One region of the Paraburkholderia kururiensis genome, then DNA from elsewhere that is predicted to be linked to it. Evidence: riboswitches for the same ligand, from Rfam matches in the RefSeq annotation. Region 1 holds a riboswitch; each other region holds the start of a gene.
What was found. A riboswitch is a leader RNA that binds a small molecule or an ion and turns the genes downstream of it on or off. The one in region 1 is predicted to bind cobalamin.

Region 1 (3,270 bases):
GAAGGTGGGCGCGCGAAACGCGTCGGACCAGCTTGCGGTCGCCTTCCAGCGTGGGGTGATGTCGAAGCCGTAACCGAGGTAGTAGCTGTTCGCGCCGCCGAAATCCGAGTACTGGTCGCGCCGTACGTTGGCCTGGAACTGGCTGCGTCCGAAGCGCCCGGTATAACCCGCGAAGCCGGAATCGACGTGCCGGTTCGGCGCGCTGTACTGGTTCGAATCGAGGGTCTGGTCCAGATGCTCGTAGCCCAGCTGGATCTTCTGCTGCGGCGCGAGCATGAAGTCGTTCTGCCAGGTGTACTGCCGGTTGTCCGAGCTGAAATGGTCCGTATAGACGCCGTTGAGCGCGGTCTGGCTGCGGTCGTTGCCCATCGCGGCGACGAGGTGCGTGGTCCACCAGTCCGTCACCTTGCCGTTCGCGAACACCGAGGCCTGCTGCACCTTCGTGTAGAGATTGTTGAGATCGGTAGGCGCGCCGTATGGGTTGTCGAAGCTGCTGTTGCCGTTCGACTGGAAGAAGCGCACGCCGGCGTCCCAGCGCTCGTTGAACGTGTGACGCAGCGACGCCGACGCGCTTTCGTTCAGATAACCGTTCGCGTTCGGGTTCACGGCCGGCACGAGCGCCGGGTTGATCGACGAGAAGCCGTCGTCCTTCGCGCGCGCGAGCGACACGCTGAAGGTCGTCTTGCCCTCGGCATCGAGCGCGCCCGACACGCCCACCTGCTGGCGCTGCGTGTGATAGCTGCCGTATTCGGTCTCGAAGTTGAAGCGCGGCGGGTAGCTGCCGCCGTTCTTCGTGAAGATCTGCACGACGCCGCCGATCGCGCCGGACCCATAGAGCGCCGACACGTTGCCGTTCACCACTTCGACGTGATCGATCTGGTCGAGCGGAATCTGCGCGATCTGTGCGCTGCCGAGGCTCGTCGAATCCACGCGCACGCCGTCGATCAGCACGAGCGATTCGGTGGCGTCCGCGCCGCGCATGAAGAGCGTGGCCGTGGAACCCGGCCCGCCGTTGCGCACGATCTGCGTGCCGGGCGCGAATTGCAGCAGGCCAGGCAGGTCGTGCTGCGTGGTGTCGGCGATGTCCTGGGCGTCGAACAGCGTGGTCTGCGGGATGGCGTCGGCGAGTCGCTGCGGCCCGCGATCCGCGGTAACGACGACGGGGGCGAGCGTTCGATCGCCGGCAGCGGCGGTCGGCGAGGGCTGTGATTTTGCGTGGGTGCTTACGGCCGCAGCAGAAGCAGAGGCTGCCGGTGGTGCGATGGGCGGTGTGTCCGTGGTCGCGGCAGTATCCGGATTCGACGGCCCGGCCGATACCGCAGGCGTCTGGGCCAGGACGGCCAGCGGCAAGCCCGTCAGGGCGAGCAGCGTCGCGCGGGCGAGAGGGGTAAGCATGGAGCGATTTTCCTGTGGTAGCGTGCCCGGCTTCGCTCCCCGCGAAGCCGATGCGTCATGAGGCACGCACCCACGCCAGACAATCCGCCAGGGCCGCAGCCGGTGCCGGCAATGCTGGCGAAGCAGCGCGCCTCGCCCTCTGGCCGGTATCCGGGCTGACGACGCATCGATTCGCCTTCCCACGCACGTGTGCGCAGTGGCTTGCAGGCACGCCGCGCGACGGATGGAATCGTCGGCGGCGCACGTCGAATCGATAGGCACGCGATGTGATGCGCGTGCAGTCGCTTACCGTTGCGGGGGCAGCACAGGTTGACGCGTCCGGGGCCGGACTTCGCTCCCTGTTTCCCGTTTAACCGCGCTTGCGTTGGGCGCAGGCGCGGGCACCAGAGTGCGGCAAGTGTAAGGAGGCGTACGCGCGAGCGTCAAGGAAGCCCTGGGCGGTGCCGGGACATGGCGGGGAGACATCAAGGAAGACCGCGAAAACTGTCAAGGATGGTCAAGAACGTGATAGCGGAAGGTGTCAAATCGGCGGCGACAAGCATCGTCTTCAAGGGAGTACGAAGAAGCGCCGCAGCGGCGGGGACTGCACAAAAGTGCCTTGCGGCAAGGGCCGGCACGCATTTCGCGTTCCGCTGACGCGCGTTGCGGGGGCTTCGCAGCAGGAAGCCGGCTGTTACGTCTCGAAACGACACAGATGACAGAAGCGCGCGCATTCCGCGCTAAAATGCCCTCCTTTAGAGGACGCAGCACATGCTCAACGAACTCGAAACACTCTCCCAGAACATCGGGCGGCTGATAGAAATCAATCAGCAGCACCACGAGGCGCGTCACGCGCTCGAAGAGCAGGTCGCGCAATTGCACGCGCAACTTGATGGCGCGCGCGCCGAAATCGAACAGCTGCGCGAGGAACGCAACGCGCTGCAGGCGGAGCGCGACACGCTGTCGGCGAAGATTGACGACGCGCAGGTCCGGCTCAACGCCATCCTCGAAAAGTTGCCGCGCGCCAAGGGCCAGGGCGAACCGGACAACCAGCTCGATCTGCTCGCTTCGTCGCAACAGGAAGAAGAACGCGAAGAAGGACACCACGCGCACGGTGAAACGGCTTCGGGCACTCACGAAGCGCGCCACGGAGAAAACGCATGAGCACGAAACTGATCGAAGTGTCGATTCTCGGGCAGAACTATCGCCTCGCCTGCTCGCCTGAAACGGAGCCCGCGCTGATCGAAGCGGCGGCACGTGTGGATGCGGAAATGTCGAAGGTGCGCGAGCACAGCAACGTGCGCGGCACCGACCGCATCGCCGTCATGGCAGCGCTTTCGCTCGCATCCGAGTTGCTGCGCCTGCAGACGAGCGTGCGCCACGGCGAAGCTTTCCCCGCCGAAGAAATCCGGCGTACAATGCGCCAGATGAATGAGCAGCTGGGTACTGTGATTCAACAGTACGGCGTGCAGTAAAGTTGAACGGCAGTATTGAACACAGCGCGTTCAATCCATATATACTGCGCTCTTCAACAAACCGGCCGCGTTGCAGCGGCGCGAAAAAGCGGTTTGAGCAGCAACGGTTTCAAACAGGTTTAGTCAGCTTCCCTGCCTGGTTCGCCAAGGTCATATATTCCTTGAACCAATGCCATGTGCACGGTTGCGGAAATTTGTAGCACGGGCGTGCGCGTCACTCTGTCTGATGTACCCGAAGTGCTGCTAACTGCGACCAATTCTGAACCTCAGGTTCAGGATGCCGGCCTAGCGGCTAAGGCGGGGACCTATTCGAACGGCACCGGACGAGAGTCCGGTGCCGTTTTACTTTGCGGCTCGTTGTTTTGCGGCCTGTCGCCTTGCGGCCGCTCCCAGGCTGTTGCCTTGTCGTCCTCGTTGTCTC
Region 2 (3,270 bases), 1.2 Mb from region 1:
GTATTGAGCACAAGCGCGACGTTATGGTCGGCGCACAACTGCGCCACGACGTCGCGACTCATCGCGTCTTTCAGCGACGTCACGGCGATGGGCAACGGGTTCATGCCGCGTGCTTCGAGTGCTTCGATCAGCGCGTCGAACACCGCCGTGTTGGCGGCCTGCACGTGCGCACGATAGAACAGCAACGCGACGACCGGCGCGCCTTCACGCCAGCGCGCCTGCCAGTCCGCGACCGTCGGCACGGTGGCTGCGCTGCGGGATGCGTCTGCAAGATTCGCCGGGTAGTAGAGCATCGCGGCCGGCAGCGGCACGGGCGGCGCCGGCTCGCGGCCCCAGCCGAGCGCGTGCCAGGCAATCGCGCGCAAGAACCCTTCGGCATTCGCGAGGCCGCCTTCGCGCAGGTAGCGCCACAGTTGCCGGCACAGCGCGGCGTCGGCGGTGCTTCGTGCAATGAGGTTCGGGTCTTCCTGCAAATCGCCCGAAAACATCGCGAGCGTCTGGCCCTTGCGCTGCGCGAGTTCCACGACACGCTCGATGCCGTAAGGCCAATACGCCTCGCCGCCCAGATGGTCCACCACGACCACGCGTGCATGCTGCAACACGTCGTCGATATAGAAGTCCACCGACGCCGGCTGGCGCAGGAACGCGACGTTCGCGAGCCGCAGGCTCGGGAAGCCCGCGCCCATGCGTTCGATCACGCTTGCGAGCAGCGAGAGCGTGGTGTCGGCCGAACTGAGCACGACGATGTCGGCCGGGCGCTGATCGATGCGGATCACGCCCGCCGTGTCGTCGACGAAACCGCCGGGTACGGTGCGCAGCAGATGCATGGCGGTCTAGCGTCCCGTGGCTTCGGCGGCGGCCGACGCGAGCGCTGCATCGAACGCTGCTTGCAGCACGGCCTGATCGAGGTCTTCGCCAATCAAGACGAAGCGGCTCGTACGCGTTTGGTGATCCATTTCGTCCTCACGCCAGCGGCGGTCGAAGTAGCTGTCGAAGCGGCGGCCCACGCCCTGAATGACGAGCCGCATCGGCGCGCCGGGCAGCGCCGCGAAGCCTTTCGCGCGATAGATGGTGTGGCGCTCCACGAGCGCGCCCAGCGCCGCGATGGCCGCGTCGCGCGTGGCCGGCGCGCCCGTCACGACGACGGAATCGAAGTCGTCGTGATGGTGATGATCGGGGTCGTTCGACGAGCCGTGATGGTCGGGGCGTTGATCGATGGTCGCTTCGGAGGCGGCCGCGAGCCCGAGCAACGCCGGCAGCGCCAGCTGGCCGCCCTGCGCGCGCAGAATCTTCACGTGCGGCGGCAGTTCTTCGCGAATCAGCGCCTCCACGGCGGCCTGCTGCGCCTCGCCGATGAGGTCGATCTTGTTGAGCACGACGAGATCCGCGGCGCTCAGTTGATCTTCGAACAGTTCGTGCAGCGGCGACTCGTGATCGAGATTCGGATCGGCGCGGCGCTGCGCGTCCACGGCGTTGGGGTCCGCGGCGAACTGACCGCTCGCGGCGGCGGGTCCGTCCACCATCGTCACGACGGCGTCGACGGTGAAGCTGTTGCGAATGGCTGGCCAGTTGAAGGCCTGCACGAGCGGCTTGGGCAGCGCGAGCCCGGACGTTTCGATCAGCACGTGGTCGATCTGCGCGCGCCGCTCCACGAGCGCTTCCATCACGGGGAAGAATTCTTCCTGCACCGTGCAGCAGAGGCACCCGTTCGCGAGTTCGTAGAGCTGGCCTGCGCTTTCGTTGCCGCTTTCGTCGCAGCCGATGCCGCAGCCCTTCAGTATTTCGCCGTCGATGCCGAGTTCGCCGAACTCGTTCACGATGACGGCAATGCGCAGGCCGTTGGCCTCGCGAAGAATGTGACGCAGCAGCGTAGTCTTGCCGCTGCCGAGAAAGCCCGTAACGATGGTGACGGGAATCTTGCGCATGGGTTCTGACATGCGGGGCCTCGAGGGTTCGGGTAGTGGCCGTGCCACGCCGCACGATGCGCGCCTCAGGCGTCGCATGGAAGGTGCATGAAGCAACCAGACTGCCGATAGCCGACGAAGCCACGCTGGAAAGCAGTCAGGCGCCCTGGCGGGTCGAGCCGATTGAGCAACGGCCGGCATGCGCATAACGCTGCCGACCCAGCGGAACGCCGCTCACCCGCAGCGCCCACTCTTCGCTCTGGCCGGTATCCGGGCTGGCGAAAGCGCCGCTTCACCTTCCCACGCGAGTGATGTTGTTTCTCGCGCAGTGGTTGCCTGCATGCGTGGCCTTGCGCGCATGCATCGAAGCCGGCTCCGCATCGCATGTCGCGATGCTTTCGCTTACCGTTGCGGGGGCAGCACAGTTTGGTTCGGACCGTGCGTCAATAGACGGCGAACCGCTGTTTCCCGTTTAACTGCGCGCGCAAGGAACGCGCGCGCGAGCACCAGATCGCCACGGAGTGTAGGTGCCGCGACGGGCCGCGTCAAGGAAGCCGGAGGGGACGGCGAAGGGCCTGTGCTATCGTATGCGCCCGCCTGCGAAGGGGCGCGTGGTCGATCGGGCGTCCACGCCGGCCCATCGAAATCCAGCCATCAACCCAGCCGATTCAACCCAGCATGAGCCGCCCTGCAATGCCGGATTCGTCGACCGACGCCAGCGACGGCGCCACACGCGGCCGCTCGCTCGTGCTCGGCATCGGCTGCCGGCGAGGGGTGTCGCTGGAGCAGATCGAGGTGGCGGTGTGGGCAGTGCTGGCCGACGTAGCGCGGCACGACGAGGCTGCACATCGCGCTTCGACATACATCGCCGAACACGTCGCCTGCATCGCCACCATCGACACGAAAGCACACGAGCCTGCCTTGCTCGCGTTCTGCGCGCGCCACGCGTTGCCGCTGAAGGTCTTTTGCGCCGACGAGATCGCCGCGTGTCTGCGCAAGCATCCAGGTCTCGTGCAGTCGCCGGTCGTGCTCGCCCATGCCAGCGTGGCCGGCGTGTGCGAGCCGTGCGCGCTGCTCGCCGCGCCGGGCGGGCGCCTCGTTGCAGCCAAGCGCGCTTACGACGGCGTGACCGTCGCCATTGCCGACACTCGCCGACAAGCAGGCATCGCGGCACAGCAGTTCATCCAGCCACCCATGAGGACACCATGAAGACCGATCCCGACTCGCATCAGCGCATGACGCAACGGCGCCGCGAAGGGCACGAGAAGAAGCAGGCGGCGGCCACCGTCGAAAAGGGTTTGCTGATCGTGCACACCGGCAACGGCAAGGGCAAGAGCACCGCCGCCTTCGGCATGGGCGTGCGCAT
Region 3 (3,270 bases), 1.2 Mb from region 1:
GTGCGCGCGCATCCATTCGATGCCGATGGAGCCGCTGCCCGCGCCCACATCCCAGAGCAGTTCGCCGGGACGCGGCGCGAGACGCGCGAGCGTGATGGCGCGCACGTCGCGCTTGGTGAGCTGGCCGTCGTTGAGAAAGGCGTCGTCGGGAAGGCCGCACGTGAGCGGCAACGAACGCGCCTCCGTTGCCTCGCAGGCGAGCGCCACGACGTTGAGCGCGGCCACGTCCCGCGCTTGATCGGACGGCCAGGCCGCGGCACGCACGTCGATGCGGCGTTCGCGGTCACCGCCCAGATGCTCGAACACGTGCATGCGCGTGGCGCCGAAACCGCGCTCGCGCAGCAGCGCGGCGATGGCGCCGGGCGACTCGCCGTCGCGGCTCAGCACGAAGATGCGGGCGCCGTCGTGAAGATGCGCGTTCAGCGCGGCAAGCGGGCGCCCTACGAGCGACGCCACCGCGACTTCCTGCAACGCCCATCCGAGCCGCGCCGCCGCGAGCGAAAGCGACGACGGCGCGGGCAGCACGCGCCATTCGTCGGCGGACAGCGCCCGCGCGAGCGTGGCGCCGACGCCGTAAAACATGGGGTCGCCGCTCGCCAGCACGCACACCGGCTTGCCGCGCCGCGCGAGCACCGGTGCGATGTCGAACGGCGACGGCCAGGCCTCGCGCCGCGCCGCAATGCGCGCGGGCAACATGGCGAGGTGGCGCTGGCCGCCCACCACCACATCCGCTTCGAGCAACGCGCGTCGCGCCGCCCGGCCGAGCCCGGCAAATCCGTCTTCCCCTACACCTACCACCGTCAGCCAGGCGGGCATTGCATCGTTTCCTTTGAGCTTGATCAGTGCCGCTTCGCGCCGGTCTTTGCAGGCTTTACTGCGGCCTTCCTGCGCGGTCGTGCCCGTCGCAAAAAAGAGGATAATACCGCCTCGCCGGTGCCCTACGGGGCTGAAAAGGGAACACAGCCAAGCTGTGGCTGCCCCCGCAACTGTGAGCAGAAAGTCCGCGCCGCCACGCGCCACTGGACGATCGGGCAAGCCAGCCGATCCACCGGGAAGGCCGGCACGGACGCCGGGTCGCACATGGTCTTCAACGCGCTTTCGTACGTTTTTCGCGCGTCTTCCATGCGGCAACCCGGCAAGCTGCGAGCCAGGAGACCTGCCGGCCAGGACGTTCCGTTCGTGCAAGCCAACACCGGGCGGGGTGCACCGGTGCCGCGCGCTCTCCTCGCCACGCAAGGAGAACACCTGGCCGCAGCGCGACGCCTGATTCCTCACTGAGCTTTTTCACCGATCTCACTGAACGCGAGCGCTGCGCATTGAGCCACGATCCGACTCCTTCGCTTCGGCCTTCCGCCTGTCCCGCGCTGACGCGCATCGTCAGCGCACGCGACGGCGGGTTGTGCCGCATCAAGCTGCCCGGCGGCGAGCTGCACGCCGAACAGGCCATCGCGATTGCCGAGGCGGCAAGCGAACATGCCGGCGGTGTGATCGAACTGACGAACCGGTCCAACGTGCAACTGCGCGGCGTGCGCGCCGGCCACGAGCCCGCGTTGATTGCGCGGCTGCTCGCGGCAGGGCTCGGGCCGCGGCAGTTTCCGGATGCGTCGCCTCTTGCGTCCAAGGCGTCGTGCGACGCGCCGTTGTCGACGCCACGCCTTGCCGCCGCCGACGACGTGCGCAACGTGATGGCGAGTCCCTCCGCGGGCCGCGACATCGGCGCACTCGTCGACACGCGGCATCTCGCCGCACAACTGCTCGCGCTGCTGGAAGGCGAGCCGCGTTTCGCCGCGCTCTCGCCGAAGTTCGCGTTGCTGCTCGACGGCGGCGAACGGCTCGCGGCGCTCGATCATCCGCACGACATCTGGCTCTCGGCCATCGCGCCGGAACAGCACGCCGGCCAAACCTGGTTCGCGTTCGGCCTGGCGGGCGAACCGTCGTGCACGCAGCGTTGCGCGCTCGCCGCCGTGCAGGCGGTCGACGTGCCCGCGCTGGTTCGTGCGCTGCTCACGCTGTTCCTCGACCTCGCCCGCCCCGAAGAGACGCGCATGCGCCACCTCGTCGCCGCGCACGGCGAGATCGCGCTGCTCGAACACCTGGCATACCGTATCGATTTTCCGCTGCGCCGTGACGCCGCCGTCGACGCATGGCGCCGCGCGCCCGCCGACGCATCGCTGCGATTCGGCGCTCACCGGCAACGCGATGGCGAACGGTGGTACGTAGGCGCGCAGCCGCCGCTCGGCCGCCTCGATGCGCCCACGCTGCGCGAACTCGCGCGGCTCGCACAACAGACCGCCGCCACGCTGCGCGCCACGCCGTGGCAAGGCGTGCTGCTGGTCGACGTCGAAGCGTCCGCGGTACCGCAGGTCCAACGCGCTCTGGATGCACTCGGACTGATTCAGGACGCGCGCCATCCGCTCGCAAGACTCGTTGCGTGCGCGGGCTCGCCCGGTTGCATGAAGGCGCACGCCGACACCAAAGCCGATGCCCTCGCACTCGCGCCGCATCTGCCAGACGACGTGCAAGTTCACGTGAGCGGCTGTGTGCGCTCGTGCGCCGCCGCGCACTGCGCGCCCTACACGCTGCTCGCCGTGGAGCCGGGCCGCTACGACGTCTATCGGCGCGTCGAACAGGCGGCCGCACAATCGCCGTCCGACGAAAGCGGCGCCCTCGGCGCAGGCCCCGCCACCCCGCGCTTCGGCGAACGCCTCGACACCCATCTCACCCTCGACCAGGCCACGCGCGTGCTTCACGCGGCGCGCCTCGCGTACGGAGTTTCTTCCCATGCTTGATTACGTCCGCGACGGCCAGGCCATCTATCGCGCGTCTTTCGCGACGATCCGCGCCGAGGCCGACCTCTCCCGCATCCCGCCCGACCTCGAAAAGCTCGCGGTGCGCGTGATCCACGCGTGCGGCATGGTCGATATCGTCGATGCGCTCAAGTTTTCGCCGGGCGCGGGCACGGCAGGGCGCGATGCGCTCAAACGCGGCGCGCCGATTCTCTGCGATGCCCGCATGGTGGCCGAAGGCGTCACGCGCGCGCGGTTGCCCGCGGCGAACCCGGTGCTCTGCACGCTCGGCGACCCGGCCGTGCCCGCGCTTGCAAGCGAGCTTGGCAACACGCGGTCGGCGGCGGCGCTCGAACTCTGGCGTCCTCATCTGGCCGGCAGCGTGGTCGCCATCGGCAATGCGCCCACCGCGCTTTTCTATCTGCTCGACATGCTCGACGCGGGCGCACCGCGGCCCGCGCTGATTCTGGGCTTTCCCGTGGGA

Region 2: linked by a shared signal. The riboswitch ahead of cobW (cobalamin biosynthesis protein CobW) and the one ahead of U0042_RS23365 (TonB-dependent receptor domain-containing protein) in region 1 are both predicted to bind cobalamin.
Region 3: linked by a shared signal. The riboswitch ahead of cobG (precorrin-3B synthase) and the one ahead of U0042_RS23365 (TonB-dependent receptor domain-containing protein) in region 1 are both predicted to bind cobalamin.

Annotation. Positions count from the first base shown of each region.
Region 1 covers NZ_CP139965.1:5,199,910-5,203,179, reverse strand. Annotated here, with positions in the region: gene U0042_RS23365 (TonB-dependent receptor domain-containing protein) at 1-1,395, opposite strand, end outside; cobalamin riboswitch at 1,519-1,798, opposite strand; gene U0042_RS23360 (ATPase) at 2,146-2,538, shown strand; gene U0042_RS23355 (cell division protein ZapA) at 2,535-2,849, shown strand; RNA gene ssrS (6S RNA) at 2,976-3,157, shown strand.
Region 2 covers NZ_CP139965.1:6,367,253-6,370,522, forward strand. Annotated here, with positions in the region: gene cobN (cobaltochelatase subunit CobN) at 1-827, opposite strand, end outside; gene cobW (cobalamin biosynthesis protein CobW) at 834-1,937, opposite strand; cobalamin riboswitch at 2,148-2,430, opposite strand; gene U0042_RS28455 (cobalamin biosynthesis protein) at 2,583-3,113, shown strand; gene cobO (cob(I)yrinic acid a,c-diamide adenosyltransferase) at 3,110-3,270, shown strand, end outside.
Region 3 covers NZ_CP139965.1:6,356,183-6,359,452, forward strand. Annotated here, with positions in the region: gene cbiE (precorrin-6y C5,15-methyltransferase (decarboxylating) subunit CbiE) at 1-816, opposite strand, end outside; cobalamin riboswitch at 915-1,179, shown strand; gene cobG (precorrin-3B synthase) at 1,317-2,789, shown strand; gene U0042_RS28420 (precorrin-8X methylmutase) at 2,782-3,270, shown strand, end outside.